DNA from 3 places in the Mesorhizobium sp. P160219 genome. Region 2 is predicted to be linked to each of the others. Evidence: riboswitches for the same ligand, from Rfam matches in the RefSeq annotation. Region 2 holds a riboswitch; each other region holds the start of a gene.
The links. Region 2 has a riboswitch for cobalamin ahead of AC3EMP_RS24920 (DUF1636 family protein). Riboswitches for the same ligand answer to the same signal wherever they lie in the genome.

Region 1 (4,208 bases), 3.2 Mb from region 2:
ACCGATATTATAGCGTAGTGCCACATTTATATTTCTGCGGGATTAAGACACGTGCCGTAGGGAAATTGCACATTTGCGCCGAGTGGCTCATTTCCAAGAGTGTGATCGGTTTGGCATATTCCCGGCCGACATCCGCCAGCCGGCAACTCCCCACACGGTGAGGAAGAGAAGCCTCACGCCTGCACTTTCTGCCGGAGCGCGCGTGCTGCAGCGACCATGTTAATGAGGGCAGGGCGGACCTCCTCCCATTTGCGTGTTTTGAGGCCACAGTCCGGGTTTATCCACAGTTGGCCGTCGGACAGTCGCTCGCGGGCAAGCATGACTAAGTCCGAAATCTCGCAGACCTCCGGCACACGTGGTGAGTGAATGTCATAGACGCCGGGACCGATCTCGTTCGGATATTTGGAGCTCGTGAAGGCGTCCAGCAGTTCCATCTTGGAGCGCGACGTCTCAATCGAAATGACATCCGCATCCATTCCAGCGATCGCGTCGATGATCTCGTTGAACTCCGAATAGCACATGTGGGTATGGATTCGAGTCGCGTCCTTTACACCCGTTGAAGCGATCCGGAAGCATTCGACAGCCCAGTCGAGATAGGCTTTCCAGTCAGATTGGCGCAGTGGCAATCCTTCGCGAAACGCGGCCTCATCGATCTGGATCATCCTTGCGCCGGACCTTTCGAGATCCGTCACTTCGTCGCGGATGGCGAGCGCGATCTGGCGGCAGGCTTCGGAGCGGGGTACGTCGTCTCGAACAAAGGACCAGTTGAGAATGGTCACTGGGCCTGTGAGCATTCCCTTCACAGGCTTTTCCGTAAGCGACTGGGCGAATTGCCACCAGCGCACCGTCATCGGATTGCGCCTCGATACGTCCCCGAAGATGATGGGGGGACGCACGTAGCGCGACCCATAGCTTTGCACCCAGGCATGCTGAGTGAAGGCGAAGCCGGACAGCTGCTCGCCGAAATGCTGTACCATATCGTTTCGTTCGAACTCACCGTGCACCAGCACGTCCAGCCCGATCTCTTCCTGCCAACGAATTGCTGACTCGATCTCCTTCTTCAGGAAAATCTCGTAGTCGACATAACTGAGCTGGCCCTTCGCATGAGCGGACCGCGCGCGGCGTACCTGCGGCGTCTGCGGGAAGGACCCGATTGTCGTCGTCGGGAACGGCGGCAGCCCGAGCGTGCCGGCCTGGACTCTGGAGCGCTCGCCAAAAGCGCTCTCTCGTCGTTTCATGCTATGGTCAATGCTGGCGATCCGCCCCTCAACAAGCGGGTCATGGATCTTCGTGGACGTCAAGCGAGTGGCGGCAGCCTCGGCAGAAGCTTTCAACGCGGCTGCCACCGCATCCCTGCCTTTGGAAAGGGCCCGGGCCAGCAAGACCAGCTCGTCGGTCTTCTGGGCCGCGAAGGCGAGCCACGACCTGATGTCGGCCTCGAGTTCCGTCTCCATGCGCAGGTCAATCGGCACATGCAGCATCGAGCAAGAAGGCGCGATTTCGACGCGGTCCAAGGGCCAGCCGGCGACGATCGGTTTGATGCGGTCGAGAATGGCGGGCAGGTTCGCACGCCAGACGTTGCGGCCATCGATCAAGCCGAGCGAGAGCACCAGATCCTTCGGAGCGAGCCGACCCACCGTTTCCAGCTGCTCGGGAGCGCGCACGAGATCAATATGCAGGCCGGCCAGGGGCAGAGAAACCGCGGTTTCGAGATTGTCTCCCAGCGACCCGAAATACGTAGCCAGCATGATCTTCAGCTCGGGCGCGGCTTTCGACAGCTGGCCATAGGCGAATTCGAACGCAGCTCGTTCGTTCGGGTTCAGATCGAGGACAAGCGCTGGCTCATCGATCTGCACCCAGTCGGCTCCCGACAGCTTCAGCCTCTCCAGAAGCTGCTCGTAAACCGGCAGCAGCCGCGGTAGGAGCGCGATGGGACCGAACCCCTCGGCAGGCGATTTCGCCAGCTTGAGGAAGGTGATGGGTCCAAGGATGACTGGGCGTGTGTGAATGCCGAGAGCTTTAGCCTCGAGGAAGTAATCGACCGGCTTCGATGACGAGAGGGCGAACGTCTGATCATCATCGAGTTCCGGCACAATGTAGTGGTAGTTGGTGTCAAACCACTTGGTCATTTCCATCGCGGTTACACCAGGTCCATGAGCCTCCTCCTGGTGACCAGCGTGTCCACAATCCTCCGTCTGACCCTGGTTGCCGCGCGCCATTGCGAAGTAGATGTCAAGTGGGACCTCGCCGCTATTCCAGCCGTACCGGGATGGAACGGCCCCGACCATGGCTGCGGTGTCGAGCACATGGTCGTAAAGCGAGAAGTCGTTCGACGGGATTTTCGACACGCCGCGATCGCGCTGCTCTTCCCAGCTAGCGGCTCGGAGCGCCTTCGACGTCGCAAGAAGGTCGCCAGCGGACGATGTTCCGGACCAGTAGCTTTCGAGGGCGAATTTCAGTTCTCGCCGACGACCGAAGCGCGGCACGCCGAGCGTTGCTACAGGAATTTGCTGAGAGACAGTCATGTCATACCCCGATGGTTGGGGGCGTCGGTGACAAGGAAGGCGCTAGCAGGCCGGCATCAACGCCGGGTTGCAGCGGCCACCGAGACACCCCGCCCGTGGACGTAATTCGCGTGGCAGGTCTCCTGGCTCGCGGGGTCATAGCCTCTACCCGTCTTCCTGAGGGTATTCGCCTCAGTGACATGATTGGGGTTGGCTCGCCGCTAACAGTTGCGGGGGCAGCGCCGGCATCGCACCGGCTTCCCTCTTAGCTCCGCTGCGGCAGCGCCGCACGCGAGAACCACGACACGCAGACAATCACAGCTGTTCGCTCTTTTGTCAATGACGCATAACGAAATGTTTATGTCGCTATGTGATCGCGCTTTTACGCCTTTGTCTAGCATTGTGAAATATTCAGTCTGCTGCCCGCATTCGGCATCGTGGGACGTGATCGCAAGTCAAGTCCGACGGACGCCGCGAGTTCTCCGTTACCTCAGGAACCTTACTGGCCTTCCCCAAGCTGAGCTTCTGGAAAATGCTGGTGACGATCTGGATGACGGTGAATGCCGTCATGGCAAGCACGCCTTGCACCGCTCCTCCAGCGAGCTTCACGGCAGCAGCATGGGTCAGTTCTCCGAAGCGAATGGCTGTCGCTATCAGCGAGCTTTGACACAGTTCCGCCACTGCGGTCATCGCGTCAGTAGGGCGGCTGGTTAGTTGCCGGCGCATCTACAGCAACCCAGCCCCTTCCGCCTCGCGGCGCAAATTCTGCCTTGGCCTTGGGCCGATCTGCTGGATCACCAGGCCGGCCGCCAGCGAGCCAAGGTCGCCGCAGGTCTTGAGGTTGCGGCCCTGCGTGTAGCCATGCAGGAAACCGGCGGCGTAGAGGTCGCCGGCGCCGGTGGTGTCGACCAACTCCTTGATGGCGGTCGCCTCGATGACCACGGTCTCGTCGCCGCGCACGATCACCGAGCCTTTTTCGGAACGGGTGACGGCGGCAATCTTGCAGTCCTTGCGGATCTGAGCCAGGGCCTCGTCGAAGGATTTTGTCTGGTAGAGCGACTTGATCTCGTGGCTGTTGGCAAAGACGATGTCGACAGTGCCCGAGCGCATCAGCTCGAGGAACTCGTCCCGGTAGCGGTCGACGCAGAACGAATCCGACAACGTCATCGACACTTCGCGTCCGGCCTCGTGTGCGAGCTTCGCCGTCTGCCGGATCGCCTCCTTGGCGCGCGGCGGATCCCACAAATAGCCCTCGAAATAGGTAACCTTGGCGCCGGATGCCTTGTCGGCCTCGACATCCTCAGGGCCAAGCTCGACGCAGGCGCCGAGATAGGTGTTCATCGAGCGCTCGCCGTCGGGCGTGACGAAGATCATAGAGCGCGCCGTCGGCGGCTGTCCCTCAAGCGGCCTGGTGTCGAAGGCAACGCCCTGGGCATGGATGTCATGGGCGTAGATTTCGCCCAGCGCATCGTTGGAGACCTTGCCGAAGAAGGCGGCGCGTCCGCCGAAGCTGGCGACGCCCGCCGCCGTGTTGCCGGCGCTGCCGCCCGAGGCCTCGATCGCCGGCCCCATGCGGCTGTAGAGCAGCTCGGCGCGCTTGGTGTCGATCAGGTTCATCGCGCCCTTGATAATGCCGTTGATCTCGAGGAATGCCTCGTCGCACTGGGCGATGATGTCGACAATGGCATTGCCGATGCAAAGCAC
Region 2 (4,208 bases):
AGCGGGCCGAGCAAGGCGACGAAATGTATCTCGGCCTCGCCAAATGGGGCCGCGAGCACGCCGCCTATATCGAAGAGATCTACCGCGCGGTCGCCGAGCGCGGCCCGATTGCCGCTTCGGCACTGGAAGGCCAGAAAGGTTCGGGCGGCTGGTGGGGCTGGAGCCACGCCAAGCACGCCTTCGAATGGCTCTTCTGGGCCGGACGCATCACCACGGCGCACCGCCGTGGCTTCGAACGCTTCTATGACCTGCCCGAGCGCGTGCTGCCGCAGGCGATCCTCGATCTGCCGGTGCCGGCCGCCGAGGACGCGCACCGCGAATTGCTGCGCATTTCTGCCCGCGCCCACGGCATCGCGACGTCGGGTGACCTGCGCGATTATTTCCGCTTGTCGCCGGCCGACATGAAGGGCCGGTTGGAGGAACTGGTCGAGATGGGCGAGTTGCTGCCGGTAAACGTCGAAGGTTGGGACAAGCCGGCTTACCTCTATAGGGACGCCCGCCTGCCGCGAAAGATCGAGGCCCGCGCCTTGCTGGCCCCCTTCGATCCGGTGGTCTTCGAGCGCGCGCGCACCGAGCGTCTCTTCGATTTCCGCTACCGCATCGAGATCTACACCCCGGCCGACAAGCGGCAATATGGCTATTACGTGCTGCCTTTCTTGCTCGGCGACAAGATCGTCGCCCGCGTCGACCTCAAGGCCGACCGGCCTGCGAGTGTCTTACGCGTCCACGCCGCCTATGCCGAAGCAGGCGCACCGCCTGAGACCACCGCACAGCTTTTCGAGGAACTAAAGGAGATGCAGGGCTGGCTTGGCCTTGAGCGCATCGAAGTGACGCCGGCCGGCAATCTGGGGCCGGCATTGGCTAGCGAGAGAGATGGCCAACCCTTGCAGCGTCTGTCATAGACGCCTCAATAAGCCTCGTAGGTTGTGCAATGGCATCGGACAAAGTGCTCGACATGATCCATGGCGCCCTCATTGCGCATGGAATAGATGCAGTCCGCAGAGATAGGGACGTCATGCTCCAATCGAAGCAGCTTCGGTTTGAGGCTGAGGTGTTCGAGACGAGTTCTGACCGGCTGGTCCTGGAAATCTACATTTTTTCTCCGCTGCTTGATGTTCAGCCGGTCATTGAATCCTTTGCTGGCTTCGGCGACACGCGCGAACAGGAACTGAACCAGGCGTTTGAAAAGTTTCTCCGTGGTGTTTTCCATGTGGCCATTGAGGGACTGGCCGATCACGTCTGCGAGAACATGCAGGCCGAAATAGAGCTTTGGCAGCGAAGCAGCGCCAGTTGGAAGATCTGGCGAAAAGATGCCCGCTGGAAAATCTATAGCGGCCCGGTCATTTCCCAGGCCACAACCGAGCTATGCTCGCTGACACCAGGCTATCCAGCATTCTATGCCAAGCTGGAAAAGCTGTTCACAGCTTCGGTACCCCCCGGAAGCCATTTTGTCCGGACCTTTCTGGCAGGCTTGAAGGGCACGCTGATTAGTGCCGAAGTCCTTCTGGACAACGCGGTTTGGCATGAGGGACAGAATCTGGCTGTCGGTCATGACTGGGACTATAGCGATGGCTATCAAGCTATCCGACAGGTCATCCTGGCACTGCCGGAAGCCGGGACATGACAGCCCCTGCCGACATCGCCATGTCGTAGCCGTGCGTTGACACCGCTGCCTGCAAAAGCCTAAATCCGCTCCAGACGGTCCCCTGCCCGCAACGGCAAGGGCCAAGAGGGAATGCGGTGCGGGACGAAAAAATCCCAAATCCGCGGCTGTCCCCGCAACTGTAAGCGAAGAGCCAAGGCCGAAAGCCACTGGGTAACACCGGGAAGGCGGCTAACCAAGGCAATGACTCGCGAGCCAGGAGACCTGCCGTCTGAGACAAAGTATCCGATCGCCTGGCGGGTTTCCGGGCAAGGAGCACGGTTTTTGGACCAGAACAGCAGTTTTTCGGCTGGCACAACGGACATTGCGTCCGGCGACAACGACGCCCTGACCGGCGTGACCGTCATCGTCTGCGCCTCCTGCCGCGATGAGACCGGTTCCGACGCCCATCCGCGCGCCGGCGAATTGCTGGCTGAGGACACAGGCCGCGCCGCTGCCGGCGATATCCGGGTCCGCACCGCCGAATGTCTCGGCAATTGCAAGCGCCGCCTCAGCGCCGCGATCCTGCGCGATGGCTGCTGGAGCTATGTCTTCGGCGATCTGACCGCAACCAGCGGCGCCGACCTCGTTACCGGCGCAAAGCTCTTCGCGACTTCGGCCGACGGCCTCATCCCGTGGCGCGGCCGGCCCGATAGCCTCAAGCGCGGCCTCGTTGCCCGCATCCCACCCCTCGACATGCTGAAGGACTGACGATGAACGCTTCAAACCCGGCCGCCAACCTCTCCCGTGTTCCCTGCACTGTCGTTACAGGCTTCCTCGGCGCCGGCAAGACGACGCTGGTCCGCCATCTCCTGGAAAATGCCGGCGGCAAGCGCATCGCCATCATCGTCAACGAGTTCGGCGACATCGGCATCGACGGGGAAATCCTGAAAGGCTGCGGCATCGACACCTGCCCCGAGGAAAACATCGTCGAACTGGCCAATGGCTGCATCTGCTGTACAGTCGCCGACGATTTCGTGCCCGCCCTCGACAAGATCCTCGCGCTGACACCGAAGGTTGACCACATCCTGATCGAGACCTCGGGCCTGGCTCTGCCCAAGCCGCTGGTCCAGGCGTTCCAGTGGCCGAGCGTGAAGAGCCGGGTAACCGTCGACGGTGTCATCGCCGTGGTAGACGGCCCGGCGCTGGCCGAAGGCCGCGTCGCCAACGACATGGACGCTTTGCAGGCACAGCGCGCTCAGGACGAGACGCTCGACCATGACGATCCTGTCGAAGAAGTGTTCGAGGACCAGATCGCCTGCGCCGATTTGATCATCCTGTCGAAGAGCGATCTGATGGACGCCCCCGGTTCGGCCCGCGCCAACGCCATCATCAATGAACATTCCGCCCGCGCGGTAAAAATCGTGCCGACTGCGCATGGCAAGGTCGACCCGTCGGTGCTGCTTGGCCTCGGTCTCGCCGTCGAAGACGACATCGAGAACCGCAAGTCGCATCACGACGGCGCTTTCGATCATGAGCATGACGATTTCGACACCTTCATCGTCGACATCCCCTCGATCGCCAATCCCGACGACCTGGCCAAGCGCGTCGCCACCGCCGCCGAACAGGAAAACGTGTTGCGTGTAAAAGGCTTCGTCGATGTCGGCGGCAAGCCGATGCGGCTTTTGCTGCAGGCCGTCGGCCCGCGCGTCAATCATTACTATGACCGCGCCTGGGCGGCTGAGGACGACCGCCGCTCGCGTCTTGTCGTCATTGGCCTGAAAGGACTGAACCGCCCGGCGATCGAGCGTATACTCGCCGGCTGATCCAAACCACGAGCCGAAATGCATATACTCACCACCACATCCGCCTCGCTCGACGATCTCGCCGAGCCCGTCGATCTCGGGCAGACGCCGGCGGATATCGTGGCGCTGTCCTTCACCGACAGCGACCTCGCCGGCCTCGCGGCGGCGTGGAAGGCCGATGCCGCCCGCCTGCCGTCGATGCGGCTGGCGGCGCTGCGCGACCTGCGCCATCCCATGTCCGTGGACCTCTGGATCGACAGCGTCGCCCGCCACGCCAAGGTGATTTTGGTGCGCATCCTCGGCGGCTACGACTGGTGGCGCTATGGCTGCGACCAGCTTGCCGCGACTGCCCGTGCGAACGGCATCAAGCTGGCGCTGCTGCCGGGCGAGAGCCACGACGAGGATCTCAGGCTGATCGAAGCCTCGACGCTGCCGCGCGAGGATCTGGACGTCCTGCTTGGTTATTTCCGCGAGGGCGGACCGGAGAATATGGCAGCACTGATGCAGCGGCTGGCGGGGTTGGCTGGGCAGGATGCGGCGGCGGCTGAGCCGGTCAGCGTGCCGAAAGCTGGTTACTACGAGCCTGGCCGCGGCGTCGTAGGCAAGTTGGATTTTGCCGATGTCGGCGTTCCTTCACACCCCCCTCTGTCCTGCCGGACATCTCCCCCGCAAGGGGGGAGATCAGCCGGCGCGGACCTCGGCACTTTTTCTGCCCAGCCGATAATAGATTCCTCTGCAACATCCCCGATTGGCGAAAGCGTCGATGAGAGCACAATCTCCCCCCTTGCGGGGGAGATGTCCGGCAGGACAGAGGGGGGTGG
Region 3 (4,208 bases), 3.9 Mb from region 2:
CGCATCGTCGTGCTGAAGGATGGCCATATCGAGCAGGTCGGCACGCCGATGGACCTCTACAAGAAGCCCGGCAATCTGTTCGTTGCCCAGTTCATCGGCTCGCCGGCCATGAACATCCTGCCGGCGACAATCGACAGGACGGGCAACCCGACAATCGTCAGCCATGTCGGCGGCCGCAAGGCAACGGTGCCGATCGCAACGCCGGCGTCAGCAAAGGGTGCGGCAGTCAGCTTCGGCGTGCGGCCGGAGGATCTGTCGGCCGCCACCGGCGCGGAATATCTTTTCGAGGGCGTGGTGGACTATGTCGAGCAACTCGGCGAGGTGCAGCTTGTCTATGTCGATATCGGCCGCGCTGACCTGCCGTTGGTGACCAAGCTGCCCGGCAATGTCGAGGTCAAGCGCGGGGCAAAGCTGCGACTGACCGCGGATGCCGGGGACCTGCACATCTTCGACGCCGATGGGCACTCCTTCTCGCTCAAGCCGGTGGAAGTGAAGGCGGCTTGAGATAGCTGCGTTGTACAGGCATGAAAAAAGAGCGGCGGGCTAGGCCCGCCGCTCTTTTTTTAAGCTTCGGCTGTTAGTTGTTGCCGAACCGATCCCTGTCGCTGCTCTGAGGAACGAACTTCTGTTGGTCGTCCGACGAGTTCAGCAGCTTGTAGACCGCCGAGTTGGTGCCGGTCGACGAAGTGCGGGTGGTGTCGACGGCAGCGGCCGGCTGGTTGGCGCCATTGGAGCCATAATTGTCGCTGCCGGCAAAGGCAGCGCTCGAAACAGCCAGAACGGCTGCGGTGGCAAGAACGATCTTCTTCATTTTAGTCTCCTGAATTTTTCTGATGCCGCCAGCTGCAGCGGATAAGCCCGCCACGTGCTGGAAACCGGCTTTTAGCGGCCGAAAAGGTTACGGTCGGCACCGTGGGCAGGCGCCTGCTCGGCTGGAGCCGACTTCTCAACCGAAGCCGTATGGCCACTATCGGTCGACGTAATCGCAGGCTGGTTGGCGCCGTTCGAACCGTAGTTGTCGCTGCCGGCGAAAGCGCTGCCGGAGATGGCCAAAACGGCGGCGGCAGCAAGGATGATCTTTTTCATTTTCAAATACTCCTGAATTTTTTGGGATCCCGAGAGCGACGGGTTAGCCGCCCTTCTTTGGTCGGGATCAGCGATTGCCGTAGAGGTCGCGGTCGGCGCCCTGAACGACAGGCTGCTTGTCAGCGTGCGCCGGCTTCTGAATGGAAGCCGTATACGAGCTGTCGACCGAGACGGCTGGCTGGTTCGCACCATTGGAACCGTAATTGTCGCTACCGGCGAAGGCGCTGCCGGTGATCGCCAAAACGGCTGCGGCAGTGAGGATGATCTTTTTCATTTTTAGTACTCCAGTTTGTCTGTCCGTCTAGCGGCGTGTCTTGGGAGGAATTCGCGTCGTTCGGACAGCCCCGATGTGGGAAAGCCATAGGCTGGTTTCCAATCACGAAGTTGTTCCGTGTGGACCACGGTCCTGCACCTTGAAATTGTGCCATGAAGTTCCTCTATGGTCATTTATCGCATTGTTTTCAGTCGCTTATGCCGAACCGAGTGGTTCGCTCCGATGTCGGTTTCCGGGCCGTCGTTCACACTGTCCTGCACGCATTGTCAACAGAAACGAACCGTTCGGTTCGATTAGAGATTGCTAATAGTAACTTTTCGATACCGTTGAGCCATTTTTGCCCGCGATCGAACTGGATCGGCAGCGATTCGAAACGGCGATGATGGCGTCGCAAGAAACGTCTCAGCTCTTTGACCCGGGGGCGGGGGGCGTAAGCCGCGCGTGTCGCGCCGCATGGATATGATGTCGCTTTCATGCCGACGTCGCGATCGCTGCCGTGATTAGATGATCGCATCTCAGGTGCCGCTTCGTGACGACGCAGCGGAGAATTGGGAAGCCGGTCAGAATCCGGCGCTGCCCCCGCAACGGTGGTGGAGTTGAAGTCGCAACGGGAGACCACTGGGCAAGAGCCTGGGAAGGTGTCGCGATGGTCCGCAAGGACAACTCCAGAGCCCGGAAACCAGCCCGAGATGCATAGACTCGACTGATCGCGGTGGGCGGTCAAGAGGTGGATAGTGCATGTCCGGCGCCGCGCCGGCCTGCGTCCGATCCTTCCTCCATCACCACCAAGTTCAGTCCTTAAACCACGAGGACAGAACTATGGATACGCGCAACGACATGCTGAGGCTCCTGAACGGCCGCAAGCAAGGCTTTTCGCTGGAACAGCCCTTCTACACCGACCCGGACTATTTCAAGCTCGACATGGAGCTTATCTGGTATCGCGACTGGCTGTTCATCGGCCATGATTGCGAACTGCCGAAGCCCGGCAGCTATATCACCGTGCAGATCGGCGATTATCCGGTGGTGCTGGTCCGCGACCAGAAGGGCAACATCAACGCCTTTCACAATTCCTGCCGCCATCGCGGCAGCCGTGTCTGCAACACTGAGAAGGGCATGGCGGCAAAGCTTGTCTGCCCCTATCACCAGTGGACCTACGAGCTTGACGGCCGGCTGCTGTTTGCCCGCCAGATGGCCGACGGTTTCGACAAGAGCCAGTTCGGCCTGAAGCCCGTCGCCTGCGAGAGCGTCGGCGGCTATATCTTCATCTGCCTGGCAAAAGAACCTGCCGACTTTGCGCCGATGCGCGCCATGATAGAGCCCTACCTCAAGCCGCACGGGCTGAATGAAGCCAAGGTCGCCTTCGAGAGCACCATCATCGAGAAGGGCAACTGGAAGCTGGTCTGGGAAAACAACCGCGAATGCTATCACTGCGCCGGCAATCATCCAGAGCTGTGCAAGACATTCCCCGAAGCGCCGACGGTGACCGGCGTGCAGGGCGCCGACAGCGATCCGGAGATGCTGGCGCACTGGGCGAAATGCGAGGCGGCGGGCCTGCCGAGCAAGTTCCGCATCGATCCGGCCGGGCAATACCGCGCCACCCGCGCGCCGCTGCTGCGCGATGCCGTCAGCTACACGATGTCGGGAAAGCGCGCGGTGACGAAGAACCTGTCCGACACTGTTGCCGCCGACCGCATCGGCACCTTGATGCACTACCACTATCCGACGACCTGGAACCACATACTGATCGACCATGCGGTCACCTTCCGGGTGCTGCCGATCAGCGCCACCGAAACCGCGGTGACGACCAAGTGGCTGGTGCACAAGGATGCGGTCGAGGGGGTCGACTACAACCTTGAGGAGCTCACCCATGTCTGGACCGAGACCAACGACCAGGACCGCCGCATCGTCGAGGAAAACGCCTTTGGCATCCTGTCTCCGGCCTATGAGCCCGGCCCCTATTCGGAGCTGCACGAGGGCGGCGTGATCCAGTTCGTCGAATGGTACGCGGCCTTCATCGGCCCGCGCCTTGCCGAAGGTGGCAGGCCGGCGCTGCGCAGCGTCGCGTGAGCTGGAGCAGGCGAAGAAGGACCGGAGGATGAATGCGATGACGGATCTTGGGCTCTATCGCCATCTCGACCAGATGGCGCCGTGGAACGATAGGCTGCAGGTGCTGGAAGTGATCGGCGTCAGCGACGAGGCGCCTGACGTCAAGACCTTCACCTTCCGCTCCGACAACCAGACCTGGTTCCGCTACAAGCCGGGCCAGTTCCTGACGCTGGAACTGCCGACACCGGACGGGCCGCTGATGCGCACCTATACGCTGTCGTCGTCACCATCGCGGCCGTTTTCGATCGCGGTGACAGTGAAGGCGCAACCGGGCAGCATCGGCACACGCTGGATGTTCGACCAACTGGTGCCCGGCTCGCATGTCAAGGCCTATGGACCGGCGGGCGACTTCTCGTTGCACAGCCACCCGGCGGCCAAATATCTGTTCATTTCGGCTGGCTCCGGCGTGACACCGATGATGTCGATGCTGCGCTGGCTGAACGACTGCGCGCCATGGACCGATGTCGGTTTCGTCAACTGCGCGCGGCGTGCCGAAGAGATCATCTTCCGCAAGGAACTCGAACTGCTCGGCGGCCATATGCCCGGCCTGTCGCTCGGCTTCATGATCGAGGAACGTTCCAGCCGCGAAGGCTGGTACGGCCATATGGGGCGCATCGATGCGATCCGGCTGCCCTTGCTGGCTCCGGATTTCCGCGAGCGCGAAATCTTCTGCTGCGGCCCCGATCCGTTCATGCGCGCCGTGCGCGGCATGCTGGATGCCGCCGGCTTCGACATGACGAAA

Region 1: another riboswitch for cobalamin. It lies ahead of metE (5-methyltetrahydropteroyltriglutamate--homocysteine S-methyltransferase); the one in region 2 lies ahead of AC3EMP_RS24920 (DUF1636 family protein).
Region 3: another riboswitch for cobalamin. It lies ahead of AC3EMP_RS06325 (aromatic ring-hydroxylating oxygenase subunit alpha); the one in region 2 lies ahead of AC3EMP_RS24920 (DUF1636 family protein).

The regions. Positions count from the first base shown of each region.
Region 1 is NZ_JBYNWG010000001.1:1,968,826-1,973,033, forward strand. It holds gene metE (5-methyltetrahydropteroyltriglutamate--homocysteine S-methyltransferase) at 174-2,525, opposite strand; cobalamin riboswitch at 2,621-2,822, opposite strand; gene AC3EMP_RS09565 (adenosine kinase) at 3,231-4,208, opposite strand, start outside.
Region 2 is NZ_JBYNWG010000001.1:5,126,807-5,131,014, forward strand. It holds gene AC3EMP_RS24910 (winged helix-turn-helix domain-containing protein) at 1-902, shown strand, start outside; gene AC3EMP_RS24915 (DUF6348 family protein) at 932-1,624, shown strand; cobalamin riboswitch at 1,683-1,889, shown strand; gene AC3EMP_RS24920 (DUF1636 family protein) at 1,928-2,353, shown strand; gene cobW (cobalamin biosynthesis protein CobW) at 2,356-3,408, shown strand; gene cobN (cobaltochelatase subunit CobN) at 3,427-4,208, shown strand, end outside.
Region 3 is NZ_JBYNWG010000001.1:1,260,727-1,264,934, forward strand. It holds gene AC3EMP_RS06305 (ABC transporter ATP-binding protein) at 1-504, shown strand, start outside; gene AC3EMP_RS06310 (DUF680 domain-containing protein) at 578-811, opposite strand; gene AC3EMP_RS06315 (DUF680 domain-containing protein) at 883-1,086, opposite strand; gene AC3EMP_RS06320 (DUF680 domain-containing protein) at 1,154-1,360, opposite strand; cobalamin riboswitch at 1,861-2,062, shown strand; gene AC3EMP_RS06325 (aromatic ring-hydroxylating oxygenase subunit alpha) at 2,180-3,427, shown strand; gene AC3EMP_RS06330 (FAD-binding oxidoreductase) at 3,465-4,208, shown strand, end outside.